Regions from separate parts of the Lentibacillus daqui genome, predicted to be linked through region 4. Evidence: riboswitches for the same ligand, from Rfam matches in the RefSeq annotation. Region 4 holds a riboswitch; each other region holds the start of a gene.
The links. A riboswitch is a leader RNA that binds a small molecule or an ion and turns the genes downstream of it on or off. The one in region 4 is predicted to bind S-adenosylmethionine.
Positions count from the first base shown of each region.

Region 1: another riboswitch for S-adenosylmethionine. It lies ahead of O2S85_RS13440 (homocysteine S-methyltransferase family protein); the one in region 4 lies ahead of metK (methionine adenosyltransferase).
Region 2: another riboswitch for S-adenosylmethionine. It lies ahead of O2S85_RS16545 (5-methyltetrahydropteroyltriglutamate--homocysteine S-methyltransferase); the one in region 4 lies ahead of metK (methionine adenosyltransferase).
Region 3: another riboswitch for S-adenosylmethionine. It lies ahead of O2S85_RS17820 (O-acetylhomoserine aminocarboxypropyltransferase/cysteine synthase family protein); the one in region 4 lies ahead of metK (methionine adenosyltransferase).

Region 1 is NZ_CP114176.1:2,652,419-2,656,032, forward strand. It holds gene cysK (cysteine synthase A) at 1-878, shown strand, start outside; SAM riboswitch class I at 1,121-1,218, shown strand; gene O2S85_RS13440 (homocysteine S-methyltransferase family protein) at 1,320-2,372, shown strand; gene O2S85_RS13445 (glutamate-5-semialdehyde dehydrogenase) at 2,470-3,614, opposite strand, start outside.
Region 2 is NZ_CP114176.1:3,308,773-3,312,386, reverse strand. It holds gene O2S85_RS16550 (hypothetical protein) at 1-37, shown strand, start outside; gene O2S85_RS16545 (5-methyltetrahydropteroyltriglutamate--homocysteine S-methyltransferase) at 252-1,361, opposite strand; SAM riboswitch class I at 1,522-1,625, opposite strand; gene O2S85_RS18960 (GMC oxidoreductase) at 1,779-2,219, opposite strand; gene O2S85_RS18955 (GMC family oxidoreductase N-terminal domain-containing protein) at 2,316-3,263, opposite strand; partial or broken gene O2S85_RS18950 (NAD(P)-binding protein) at 3,396-3,512, opposite strand; gene O2S85_RS16535 (gluconate 2-dehydrogenase subunit 3 family protein) at 3,537-3,614, opposite strand, start outside.
Region 3 is NZ_CP114176.1:3,573,415-3,577,028, forward strand. It holds gene megL (methionine gamma-lyase) at 1-728, opposite strand, end outside; SAM riboswitch class I at 1,118-1,234, shown strand; gene O2S85_RS17820 (O-acetylhomoserine aminocarboxypropyltransferase/cysteine synthase family protein) at 1,408-3,117, shown strand; gene O2S85_RS17825 (GDSL-type esterase/lipase family protein) at 3,447-3,614, shown strand, end outside.
Region 4 is NZ_CP114176.1:1,350,899-1,354,512, reverse strand. It holds gene asnB (asparagine synthase (glutamine-hydrolyzing)) at 1-395, opposite strand, end outside; gene metK (methionine adenosyltransferase) at 525-1,724, opposite strand; SAM riboswitch class I at 1,887-1,995, opposite strand; gene O2S85_RS06840 (YdeJ family lipoprotein) at 2,175-3,560, opposite strand.

The DNA.
Region 1 (3,614 bases), 1.3 Mb from region 4:
ATACACCCGTTGTGAAATTAAATAAAATTGTTCCTGAGGATGCAGCAGATGTCTACGTGAAATTGGAACAGTTTAACCCAAGTAAAAGCGTTAAGGACCGGGCAGCGTATAATATGATTAAAGTTGCGGAGGATAAAGGTACCCTGAAGCCTGGAGCAACCATTATTGAACCAACCAGTGGCAACACGGGAATCGGCCTGGCCATGAATGCCGCGGCAAAAGGATATAAGGCCATTATGGTTATGCCGGATAACAGTACCGCAGAGCGAAAAAATATCTTGAAAGCGTACGGAGCCGAGGTAGTCCTCACCCCTAGCGAAGAAAAGATGCCCGGTTGCATTAAAAAGGCTCTGGAACTACAAAAGGAAATTCCGGGAAGCTTTATTCCACAGCAATTTGAAAATGAAGCAAACGCCGATATTCACCGGACAACTACAGCGCTGGAAATTTACGAACAAATGAATGGCAAACTCGATGCATTTGTTTGTACAGCAGGAACCGGTGGAACAATTACCGGTACCGGGGAAGTTTTGAAAGAAAAAATTCCCGGGCTGACAATCACTGTTGCAGAACCTAAGGGATCCCCTGTCCTGTCGGGTGGCAAACCAGGCAAACATAAACTGGTTGGCACAAGCCCCGGATTTGTGCCGAATATCTTAAACACCGACATCTATGACGAAATTATGCAAATCGAGGACGAAGATGCCGTTAACATGTACCGTCAATTACCGCAACAGGAAGGGATTTTTATCGGTCTGTCCGGATCTGCTGCGGTGTATGCAGCCATTGAAGTTGCCAAACGATTAGGCAATGGAAAAAAAGTACTATCCATGGCGCCTGACAGCGGTGAACGTTACCTGAGCATGGACTTGATTTAATTAGGAATAGGGGCGTTCTTCTGTCCAAGCCAAAGGGAGAGCAAATGTTTATCGGCGATTTTTTTATCGTTTATCAACAATTCAACTACATTTATCAGCGGTTTTTGCGATTTTATCGACGAATAGGCGGTTTTCCAATTTATGGTGGGCGTCGAACCTGTCCTCGTGTCCCATTTTCGCTTGACATTTGATTAAGTTGCCCGTATAGTATGTATTAATAATTGAATAAATATTTGAATTTATTCTTATCCAGAGAGGTGGAGGGACTGGCCCTGGGAAACCTCAGCAACAGGCGTATGTACTGTGCTAATTCCAGAAGCGTAATGCTTGAAGATAAGAAATGCTTAAACACACGGTGCCAAGCCTCTTCTTATCGACAGTAAGAAGAGGCTTTTTGCTACCATATAATTTAAAATCCAAGTATACAGGGAGGAAAACAAAATGACGAAGCGTAGTTTGGAACAACGGTTAAAAGAAGGTACGGTTATTGCCGGGGAAGGATATTTATTTGAACTGGAGCGCAGGGGATATCTGCAGGCGGGCTCGTTCGTTCCAGAAGTCGCACTGGATAATCCAGAGGCATTAAAACAAGCTTACCGCGATTTTATGAATGCGGGATCAGATGTGGTACTGGCTTTTACATATAATGCCCACCGTGAGAAAATGCGCATTATAGGTAAAGAAGATTTGTTGGAGCCATTAAACCGGAGTGCTATCCGTCTGGCAAAAGAGGTCGCCAAGGAACATCCGGTTGAAGAGGCGCTTGTCGCCGGAAATATTTCCAACACGAATATCTTTGACCCGAAAAATCCCGAGTCAAAGGAACTAGTCCGCAGCATGTTTGCGGAAATGGTAACTTGGTGCAAACAAGAAGGAGTTGACTTCATTAATGGTGAAACATTTTATTATTACGAGGAAGCACTGATTGCATTGGAAGAAATCACTAAACAGGGCTTACCGGCTGTTATCACCTTTGGATTAATGGGCGAAAATATCTTGCGGGATGGCTACACGGTGGAAGAGGCCTGCAAACTTCTTTCCGAAAAAGGTGCACTCGTCGTTGGGATGAATTGTTTCCGTGGACCAAATACGATGCAGCCATACCTTGCCAACATCCGTCATAACGTTGATGGATATGTTGGAGGACTACCAATCCCATACCGGACGACTGATGAACATCCGACCTTCTTTAACTTGCCAGATGGTGGGTGCAGTTGCCACTTACCATTAGAAACAACTTTCCCAACAGCACTTGACCCGCTCTATCATAATCGATATGAACTGGCGGAATGGGCCAAAGAGGCAAAAAGCATCGGCATCAATTATATTGGTTTATGCTGTGGAGCTTCTCCTGCCATGTTGCGGGCAGTAGCGGAGGCAGCTGGCGTGGAAACCGTTAATTCCAAGTACTCCCCTAATATGGAAAAACACTTTTTATTTGGGAATGATGAGACATTGAAGAAGCATAATTTGGATTATCGGTTAAAAGCTTAACGAAAACTGAAAAATGTGAAAGGTCAGCCCCTCCCCGATTGGTGAGGACGGGCTGACCCTATTTCATCATTTAATATGCGTGGTAATGGTAGTTATTTTATTTTCGCACCTGTCCATTCCCATAAATATAAAATTTACTTGATGTCAATGCACGCAATCCCATTGGTCCACGCGCATGCAGCTTTTGTGTGCTAATACCGATCTCCGCTCCATAGCCAAATTCAGCACCATCGGTAAATCTGGTCGAGGCATTATGATAAACAGCAGCTGCATCAACCAGCTGTAAAAATTGCTTGGCATGCTCGTTATCTTCCGTAATGATCGCCTCCGAATGTTTCGTGCCATAATGATTAATATGCTCAATCGCTGCTGTACATGAGTCAACCTGGTTCACACTGATACAAAGGCCAAGATATTCCGTATACCAGTCTTCTTCAGTTGCCGGTTTTGCTTGGGAAAAGGCTGCACATACCGCTTCATCCCCATGGATCTCCACACCATTTTCAGCCAGCTTTTCTAACAGGCTTACACCGTTTTGCTTCAGCCACTTTTCATGAATGATTAGTGATTCAATCGCGTTACAAACGGATGGGCGTTGTAGCTTGGCATTTAAGACAATCGCTTCAGCCATCTTAGGGTCAGCTGCTTCGTCAATATAAATATGACAGTTACCAGCACCAGTTTCGATGACTGGTACAGTGGATTCACGTACAACGGTATCAATTAAATTCTTACCGCCGCGAGGGATTAGCACATCCAGGTAATCATTTAAATGGAACAATTCTTTGGCTGTTTCCCTGCTTGTGTCCTCAATTAACTGTACCGCATCAACGGGCAAAGCACTGTTGGCAAGCGCATGGCGAATGACTGCAACAAGTGCCTGATTGGAAAATTTAGCGGAAGAACTTCCTCTTAGAATGACAGCATTTCCGGTTTTTAACGCCAGGGTTGCGGCATCGACCGTTACATTTGGTCTTGCTTCATAAATCATCCCGACGACACCGATCGGAACGGATTTCTTTTGCAGTTGCAGACCGTTTTCTTTTTCAATGATCTCCAGCGTTTCTCCAAGCGGATCTTTTTGTAACACTAATTGCCGGATGGCCTGTGCCATATCGTTTACTCTGGCTTCATTTAGCATGATTCGATCAAGAATGGCATCAGACAACCCTTTTTCTTTCCCTTGTTCAATATCTCGTTCATTTTCCACCAGGATGACCGACTTTTCACCCAAAAGCTGAT
Region 2 (3,614 bases), 1.8 Mb from region 4:
CGGTTGTTTGGACGATGGAGCAATACGTTCCTGGTAGGATCATCCCCCCCAAGCATCAAGGGGGGATGTTTGTTTTTGTTTCTTTTGATAGCTGAAAATATGAAACAGTCATTGTATGCTCATTGCATGTTTTCAATAAAAAAGGAACTCCTCCATTAGGAAGTTCCTAATAAAAATCCAGACTATCCCCACAACACTACAGAGACCCTTGAATATCCTTAACCGAAGACATTTCGAGATTGTACCAATGATCAAAATCCCCATACTTCATTGGCGATCTCGACAATAAACTTCAGCTTCCTCCATTGATCTTCCTCAGTTAATTTATTTCCATGATGGGTTGAGGCAAATCCGCATTGTGTACTTAGAGCTAGTTGTTCAAGCGGTACATATTGTGATGCTTCCTCGATTCGTGCTTTAATCTTTTCCTTATCTTCCAGCTCACCAGATTTGGAAGTGACCAGGCCAAGTACAACCTGTGCCCCTCCATTTGGGATATATTCCAATGGTTTGAAATCACCGGAACGATCATCGTCATACTCTAAAAAGAATCCATTGACATTTTCTTTGGCAAATAATGTGGGTGCAATCCGTTCATAACTTCCTGCAAATGCCCAGTTGGATCGATAATTACCGCGACAGAGATGGGTTGTCACATGCAAATCATCCGGTTTTCCTTCCAGCACGCCATTGACAACTCGCAATGCCAAATCAATTAATTGTTCCCGATTATATGTACCGTCATTGAACGGAATATCTGGTGACGAAAGCCCGGCAATATACACATCATCAAATTGTAAGTATCGTACACCAGCATCATAAAACGCCCGTAATGCATCCCGGTAGGTTTGGATAATATCATCTGCATATTCCTCTATATCCGGATAGATACTTTCATCGCGAATGCCGTGATTAAACAATTGGTTAGGACTTGGAATCGTTTGTTTGGCAACTGCCCGGCCATCTACAATGTCATGAAACAAGGCAAAGTCGTTTAGAAACGGATGGTCCGGATTGAACGAGATCTTGCCAATGTTTCGTACATCATACTTTTCCGTTTCCTCCTCACCATGAAAAATGAATCCAGTTTCAGGAACATAGCCTTCTACACCATTTAAATGTTCCAGGAAATCTGTATGCCAGAAGCGGCGTCTGAACTCTCCGTCACTCACGGCTTTTAAACCGACCTCAATCTGCTTGTCAACAATGCGCTTGATTTCCTTCGTTTCAATCTCGCGCAGTTGTTCAGCGGAGATGCTTCCTTCTTTGTATGCCTTCCTCGCCTGATGCAAATTTTCTGGACGGAGCAAGCTGCCAACAAGATCAGCTTTAAATGGTGCTTTGGTTAATGTAATCGACATGTAATATACCCTCTTTCTTTTTTGTGATGATTAAAATCAATAGGTTCAGATATTCCTGCAACACCGCTCCTTCCTGTCTAGTTTATGTGGGGGGCCTTTATGGAATCAAAAAACCCCTTCTTGAATTAAGAAGAGGTTTCACGATCATAGTTGTTCGCTCTTCTTATCTTCAAGCATGACGCTTCTGGAATTGGCACAGTACTCTATTCCGAGTCTGCTGCCGAGGCTTCCAAGGGCCAGTCCCTCCACCTCTCTGGATAAGAAAAAATTATATTAAATTATTAATATTTACGTTACACGTGACGATACTAAATGTCAAGGGATTTTTGAATGTTTATAAAAGTAACAGATACTAACCCCAAGCCAATAAAATATATTCAATGAATCAAACAAGTAAAATACTTATTCCCTTTTCTCCTAAGAAACTATTCCTCCTCCATTTTTTAAATACTGAATCATTCCCTCTGTCGCACGGTAAGCGAATGCACCGATAGTAACGGTTGGATTGTAATTACTGTTATGTGGGAAGGAAGAGCCGCCTACAACGAATAGGTTTTCCATATCCCACATCTGTGAGTAGGTGTTTACCGCTGACGTTTCGGGTTTGTCGCCCATGATTGCGCCACCGAAGAAATGATCGGTATAAAATTTGTGGTCGAATTGCGTATCATCATCAATTTCATCGACATCCACGATATCAGCGCCCATTTTTTCCACGATTTTTTTGGAAGTGTTAATACCGTGACGGGTGCGGCTGATATCATAGTCCTGGTATTCACAGGTTACTCTGAGCAGCGGATTGCCAAGATAATCGGTGTACGTTGGATCCAGGTCCATGTAGCTGTTCTTGTTTGGCAAAAATGCGGTCTGTGGGGTCAGGAAGATATTGCGATTCGTGTAGTGCAATGAATTTTTCTTAAATTCCTTCCCCCAGATTGGTGTACCTTTTGGAACTTAGTTATTGGCAATTGGCCGCATTCCCGTCTGGAAGTAATGCACTTCATACCCATGTAGAAAATCGAGATCGGTATGGTCGATATTATCACCGCTAAAGTCATCAATCGTCGTACCCAGGGCACCTGCACCGGCATACAGATTGAATTTTTTATCTTCAAAGAAGCCGCGGGTACCGACATAGGTAGAGAGATTGGAAAAATGGCCGGTGAAATTTTTGCCGATGATACCTTTTCCAGTTTTAGGATTGTATGGTTCGCCAATCTCAGATAATAATAATAACCGGTTATTGGTAAAAACAAATCCGGCAAGCACAACAATGTCAGCAGGTTGCTCGTATTCCTGACCGGTTGAGGTATCGGTATAAATAACCCCGTTGGCCCGATTGCCGCTATGGGTAACCCGGGTGGCAGTGCATTGATTACGCAGTTCGTAATTGCCAGTCTTTTCGGCAGTTGCAAGTACAGTTACAATCGGATCCGCCTTCGCACCAAAGTCACAGCCATATTCCTCACAAAATGCACAATACATACAGGCGTTAATGGTTTCTCCGTCCGGGTTCGTGTACTGCCTGGTGACGTTGGCAGATGGTATGTGATAGGGATGATATCCGAGTTCTTTCGCGGCTTTTTTATACAGCCGGGTAACCGCGGTCTCCTGCATCGGCGGATTCGGATATTTATCTGAACGCTTGGGCCCGATTGGGTTTTCTTCTCCGGATATACCGGCAGTTTTTTCGAATTTGTCGTAATACGGTTCCAATTCGTCATAGGTAATGCCCCAGTCCTGAATGGTCATATCTTTGGGGATTTTATCCTTGCCGTAGCGATCCACCGTTTTACTGTAAATCTCAAAATCATATGGCAACCAGCGGAAACTAATGCCATTCCAATGTACACCTGCCCCTCCAGTGTCTGTGCCGATGCGGGCGTGACTATTGTTGCGCACGGGCAATGCTGTACCGTTTATACTACTTCTCGAGGTAATGGTGTCCTTATTTAATTTCTGCATCAAATCATAGCGGATGGAATATTTTAATTCATCCTTGGTACCAACAAAATCATCTTGCTTTTTGTTCTCTCCGCGTTCTAACACGACAACTTGGTAACCTGCTTTGGAAAGTTCTGCAGCGGCAATACCACCTGCCCAACCAGAGCCAACGATAACTGCATCCACTTTATCGAGTTTTTGGACCATATTCTCTCCTCCTTGTCATGTTGATTAATGTCCTTGATATTGCTTTAGGCTCATTGGTTCAATTTTGTCGAATTTCTCGTTGCTAATAATATTAGTGTACGA
Region 3 (3,614 bases), 1.5 Mb from region 4:
ATACCGCCGATATCCTTTTGGGTGGACATTTGTACAGTATCCAAAAAGTCTTTGGATCCAACAACAAGACCAGCTATAACGTCCCCATGACCACCGATATATTTAGTAGCACTGTGAACAACAATATCACATCCCAAATCAAGCGGGCGCTGTATATATGGCGAACAAAACGTATTATCAACGACAACCGGGATCGCAAATTCCTTGGCTACTTTTGCAACCATTGCCAGGTCAATCAACTTCATGGTTGGATTAATCGGCGTTTCCACATAAATACAGGCCGTTTCCGGTTTGATACATTTTCGCAACTCATCAGCGGAATTCATGTTGGAAAGGCTATGGGTTATCGCGTATTTTTCCTCCATCATGCTTAACAGGTCAAATGTACACCCATACAGCCCGGATGAACAGACAATATGATCATTAGCCTTGGTTAATGCAATCAAAACTGCCGATACAGCAGCCATCCCGGAGCCAAATGCCAGCCCCCGCTCCCCATGTTCTAACGCGGCCATTCGTTCTTCCAATGCCGTTACAGTCGGATTGCCAATTCGTGAATAAATATAGCCCTCCTCATCCCCGGAGAATCGGCGTTCCCCTTGTTCAGCAGTTGCAAATGTAAAAGTTGATGTTTGAAATAATGGTGGTGTTAAACTTCCCAACATATCTTTTGCATCATAACCATCATGTATGACAGATGTTTCCAAATGTTTAAATCGCTTAGCCATATTCCTCTCCCCTTTATGCGCTTTCTTTCTTTACATCCATGATATCGGAAAATACCAATATTCGAAAGTGTTTTCTGAATTATTGACACACTTTTTTCGCTAAACTGAATCCCCTCCTTGTTAAGATTTTAGAGGAGCTGCAAGCAGGACGGGAGGGGCTCGCCTAGTCGGGAGAGAATGCACCGAGGACGGGACAGAGACTCGCGAAGTCGGTAGAGTACGCTCCGGGACGGGAGAGGGACCCGCTAAGTCGGGACAAAGACTCGGGACAAAGACAGCAAAGCGATTTCGCTAATGAGCCATGATAATTCCCAAAATAACAGTTGACAGATGACACTACTCAGGTTTATACTTTTTATTAAATTAAATTTTTCAAAACCTTTTTATATCTCTTATCAAGAGCGGTGGAGGGATTAGGCCCTGCGAAACCCGGCAACCATCAGGCTAAAAAGCAGTCATGAAAGGTGCTACATCCTACAGGTCCTTGTCGATCTGGAAGATAAGAGGAGGAACGTTCTTATCCGCCCTCTTCTTAAGGAAGGGCGTTTTTTCGTATCCCCCCACGTCAATTACAACGCTCGATCAAAGTCATTGCTATACTGTGATACAAGCAATCCTTACAGAATTAAAGCATTGGCTGAAATAATCAGTCACCCAACTACCTTAGGAGGAATCATTGATGTCAAACTTTCATTCGCACGATTTAGAAACATTGTTGCTTCATGCAGGGCAGGAACCAGATCCAACAACAGGATCTCGCAGTGTTCCGATCTACCAGACGACTTCCTACGTATTTAACGATACGGAACATGCGCAAAACTTATTTGCATTAGCTGAACCAGGCAATATCTACACACGACTTGGCAATCCAACGTGTGCTGTTTTTGAAGAACGAGTCGCCCAGTTGGAAGATGGATCAGCAGCAGTTGCCACCTCATCCGGCATGGCAGCAATTACATTAGCTATTCTGAATCTGGCTGGTGCCGGTGACGAAATTATTGCCGACAGCAACTTGTACGGCGGAACCTATAATTTGTTTTCCACCACTTTGCCCCGTTATGGAATTAAGGTGAAATTTGTTGACGGGACAGACCTTGATGCCATTCGTTCCGCGATAACAACAAAAACGAAAGCAATTTATGGAGAAATTATTACCAATCCGAGTCTGAATGTGCTTGATGTGGAGGAAATTGCCAGCATCGCCCACGAACATCATATCCCGTTAATTGTGGACAACACGTTTGCTACCCCGTATTGCGCAAAGCCCTTAACATGGGGAGCCGACATTGTGATCCATTCTGCTACCAAATGGATCGGTGGCCACGGAAATTCCATTGGTGGTGTTGTTGTCGATGGTGGACGATTTAATTGGGACAACGAAAAATTCCCCGGGTTTACCGAACCGGATGAGAGCTATCACGGCCTCCGCTATGCAGACTTGGCACCGGCTGCCTTCGCAACAAAATTACGGGCGCAATTACTGAGGGATATCGGAGCATGCCTAAGTCCCATTAATGCCTTTTTGCTATTGCAAGGACTGGAAACCTTACATTTGCGTGTCGAACGTCATAATCAAAATGCGCTAGAAGTCGCCGCATACCTCAAGGCGCATCCAGCTGTGGAATGGGTCAACTATCCTGGATTGGAAAACCACCCTTCCCATTCATTGGCTCAAAAATATTTGCAACACGGTTTTGGTTCCATCATCACGTTCGGTATTCAAGGTGGCAGGCAAGCAGGAAGGAAATTGATTGACAATATTTCGATCTGGTCACATGTCGCGAATGTCGGGGATGCGAAATCACTGATTATTCATCCTGCATCCACAACCCATCAGCAATTAAGTGCGGAAGACTTGGAAAAAAGCGGTGTATCCGAAGAACTTGTCCGCCTTGCTATCGGGGTCGAAAATGTGGATGATATTTTAATTGATTTGGATCAGGCTATTGCCAAAGCTACCGATACAAAGCCAACTATCCAATCTTCCGGGAATGATGCCATTAAATGGCTGCTTTCATCCCCTTTTTCCCGTGAAGCTGGTGCGATAAGACAAAAAGTAATCGCAGTAATTGGCCAAGATCATAGCAAACAGGAATTACAGCAATTACAACAGTATGGATTCCAAATCGTCGAAGTAAATGAACAGACCCAAGCGCCGGATACAATTGATGCAGCTTGGTTGAAAAAAGGACCTGTCCCCGCCAGCACGCTGGAACAGTTTATTAATGCACAAGGAAAGATCCTGTGGATAGAACAACCGGATGAAACCGATCCAACACTGGAACATGCAAAAGCTTGCGGAATTACGGTTATCACCGGATTAAACCCCAATGAAACATTTATACGTTTGCGCAACAACACATCCGAACAACTGACTGTTGAGGTATAACAATTTTTTAAGGTTTTGGAGGCTGACCCTATATGGGTACGGCCTTCTTTTTTTACATCATTTTCGCGACAAAACATGTATGCTATAATCATAATCACAACTTGCAAGAAATAATGGCTTCTGTGTGTGTTCCACTAGATATGGATGATTTTAGCAGGAGTCCCCCTGTCTTATTATTACAATTTTATAACATGCCAAATCAATGATAAAAACATGATATACTAGCCAAGATAAACGGGTAAACATATACTATTATGCACCCTTTTCGCATTTGTTCTGATTCATTTCATTTCTTGCATACAGTATAATAGAACTATTTTCGTATTGGTGTGATAAATTTGAGGAAGTTTGCAGTTATTTTTGTTATTTTACTTGTCATTATCGGTGCAGGAGGCTTTTTTATTTATTATAGTCAAGCTCACCAAGTGGAAAAAACGATTCAAGATGTCCAGGACCACTCTTCTGAGCAACAGACAGCCGATAAAAAACAAGAAAAA
Region 4 (3,614 bases):
TTATCCCAGATCAATATGGAAAACATGCCACGTAAATATTGAAATGCCTGTTCTTTATGTTTGGTAAATAGTGCGGCAATGACTTCTGTATCTGATTCCGTTGTAAATGTATAGCCTTCTTGACGTAGATCTTCCCGAAGTTCAACATAATTATAGATTTCACCATTGAAAATAAGCCATATTTTTTCATTTTGATAGCTGAGTGGCTGCTGACCACTTTCGATATCGATAATGCTTAAACGTCTAAATCCAAACGATACATAATGATCGTGAAAATAACCCTCGTCATCGGGTCCACGATGGGTTATAATGTTATTTTGCCGCTCAAAGGCCTGTATTGCCGTTTCATTTGGCAACCCCGGCTTATTGCGAATCATTCCGATAAATCCACACATTGGCTTTAGCCTCACTCTCTTGCTCTCGTAATCATATCTTTTTGAGTATATCACAAACGATGACCTATTTCGATAAGAATATCGGCTCAAAAAATATATAATAATAACGAAAAGTCATACCAATTGTTCTTATATCTGTACCAATGCTTTTAATTCCTCAACTTTATCCGTCTTCTCCCATGGGAATAGGATGTCGGTTCGGCCAAAATGTCCGTAGGCAGCTGTTTTTTTGAAAATAGGCCGTTGTAAATCAAGCATACGAATAATGCCGGCTGGGCGTAAATCAAACAATTCTCGAACCGCTTCAACCAATCTTTCTTCATTAACTGTTCCCGTGTCAAACGTGTTAATGGCTATCGATACTGGTTCAGCGACACCAATTGCATACGCAAGCTGTACTTCACATGTTTTGGCAAGCCCGGAAGCAACTATATTTTTGGCAACATAACGGGCGGCATATGCTGCGGAGCGATCCACTTTGGTTGAATCTTTACCACTAAATGCACCGCCGCCATGACGGGCATATCCTCCGTATGTGTCAACAATAATTTTCCGTCCCGTTAATCCGGCATCCCCTTGTGGACCGCCAATAACAAAGCGGCCTGTTGGATTAATGAAATATTTCGTTGTTTCATCCAGCAGGTATGCCGGAACGACTGGGCGAACGACATACTCAAGCAAATCCCTTTCAATTCGTTCAGTTGAAATATCCTGGTGATGCTGGGTGGAAATAACGATTGTATCCACTTTTACCGGATTATCCTGGTCATCATATTCTACTGTTACCTGGGTTTTCCCATCCGGTCTCAAGTAATCAAGTGTGCCATCTTTTCGCACGTCCGCCAAACGTTTTGCCATTTTATGCGCCAACGAAATCGGCATTGGCATGAACTCTTCTGTTTCATCACAGGCAAACCCAAACATCAAGCCTTGGTCCCCGGCACCGATCGCCGCGATTTCCTCATCCGACATTCGGCCTTGCCGTGCTTCCCAGGCGGTATCTACACCCTCGGCAATATCGGGCGATTGTTCATCAATCGCTGTAAGTACAGCACATGTTTCCGCATCAAAACCATATTTTGCTCTGGTATAACCGATATCTTTAATCGTTTGCCTGACTATTGCCGGAATATCCACATATGTGCTCGTCGTTATCTCGCCAGAAACCAATACCAAACCGGTTGTTACAGTGGTTTCACAAGCGACACGGGCGTTTGGATCCTTTGCTAAAATTTCATCCAAAATCGCATCCGAAATCTGATCGCAAATTTTATCAGGATGCCCTTCCGTGACCGATTCGGATGTGAATAAACGTCGATTTGCAGCCATAGGCCAAATCTCTCCCTTTAATTTTGGTACGGAACTCATCATTATTGATTATCATACATGTTGTTCAAACATCTTGGATGATGCATGTTTTTAATTGAATACAATTTCCTTAAAAACAAAAAAAGCCTTTCCCGTATGGAGGAAAGGGTTCGTGGCCTTTCGCTCTTATTGTTCAAGGAATTATCCTTGCATCAGATTAGCACCTTTTCACACGTTTGTGATGGTTGCCGGGTTTCATCGGGCCTGTCCCTCCACCAACTCTGAATAAGAGAGTCCGTTCGTCATTTATCGTAACGAAAACACCTGTTTATGTCAATGTTTTTATCCGTTATTCTGTTGTATCATAGAAGCCCTATGAGCCTTTGGGATCTATTTATATTTAAGTCACCAACAATAATAGTGACAATTAAAAAATCTTACAAAGGGGCTTGATAGTAAAATATACGGTGTTTACATATATTTAATATCTACTGAGTCTAGGAACTCTGCCACTTTATCATCATCTAAAGGGGCTACATCCATCTTTTCAGTATTATCCGTTAAATACTGAGTGTATTCCTGCATATCCATTCCTTCCTCCTCTTGAATAAATTCCTCTGGAGGAAATTGTGAAGGAATTGGGTAAATATTAATGGTTCCATCTCCATTACTTGAATAAGTAATAATACCATTTGCTGTCATGTCTGAAGTTAGAATCACAACATCTTCTGGATAATTAGAACTTTTATCAACGTGAGGATTAATAGGCGTCCCCACTGATACCTTGTTAACATTTAGTTCTGTAATATCCTGTACTTCCATAAACTGCATCCAGACACGAGCATATTCAATTTCTTCTTCTGAATAACTGTCTAAAGAAGCTGTTTCTTTTTTATCGTTTTGATCTAGTTCTGAATCCTCCTCCTTATCATTGGACTTGTTACTATCTTCTTTCTGATCAGTTTCTTCACTAAAGTGCCCTTCTATAGCCTCTTCAACAGTTGAATCCTCCAAATAGTCACTTTCGTCTGCCTCTATCCCACCTACGTAAACTTCTACATGATCTATATTATCCATATTGAATGGGACTGAGTCTAATGCCTCGACATTTTTAACCTTTCCAGATTTAAGAACATGATCATCTTCTAGATCCTCTGTATCTAAAACTGTTCCCAGCAGTTCCCCATCTTCATCGTAAACACCAATACCTGCATAGTACTTGGCGTCTCTGTCATCTTTATTTTCAATATTAAAGGTAATATCTGCATCAGTAACAGGAATGTCTTCCCTCCCCTGAATCGTTCCTTCAGACATATCTTCTTTTTTCCATTCTTCCGGTTCCTGTAATTCTCCCATTGGATTAATAGAATCTTTATCAAGCTCAATGTTTACTAGTTTATCCGCTGATATTGGCTTAGCTTCATAATCAATTTCTACGTGGTCTAATTCTTTGTATTTGTCCTTGTAGTCTAAATATAAATTAATAAAGCTTTTTTCATCAACATCCATAACAACTGGAGCAATAGCCGTACTATTAAAAATATCTTCCTGACCAGTATTTACTTCTATAGCCTTATCTTCATCATTAAACAGTGTAATTTCCACATCAGAGATAATTACAGGTGTTTCACCCTCATTTTTTAAAGTCCCATATACCCCAAGTGCGTCCATACCAAAGCTATCATTGAAAAACTTTTTATGGAATAGATCCGCAGTTACTACTTTAATTTCTTTTTCATCTTCCTGTTTTTCTGTATCTGATTTTGTATCCTCTTTATCTTCTTCACTATTTCCACATGCAACTAATACCATTGACAACAACCCCGCTAACAACATCATCATTAATTTTTTATTCATTTTTCCTATCTCCCTTTATTTTACGCTTCGGTGAAACTCCTCCAGTACAATCCG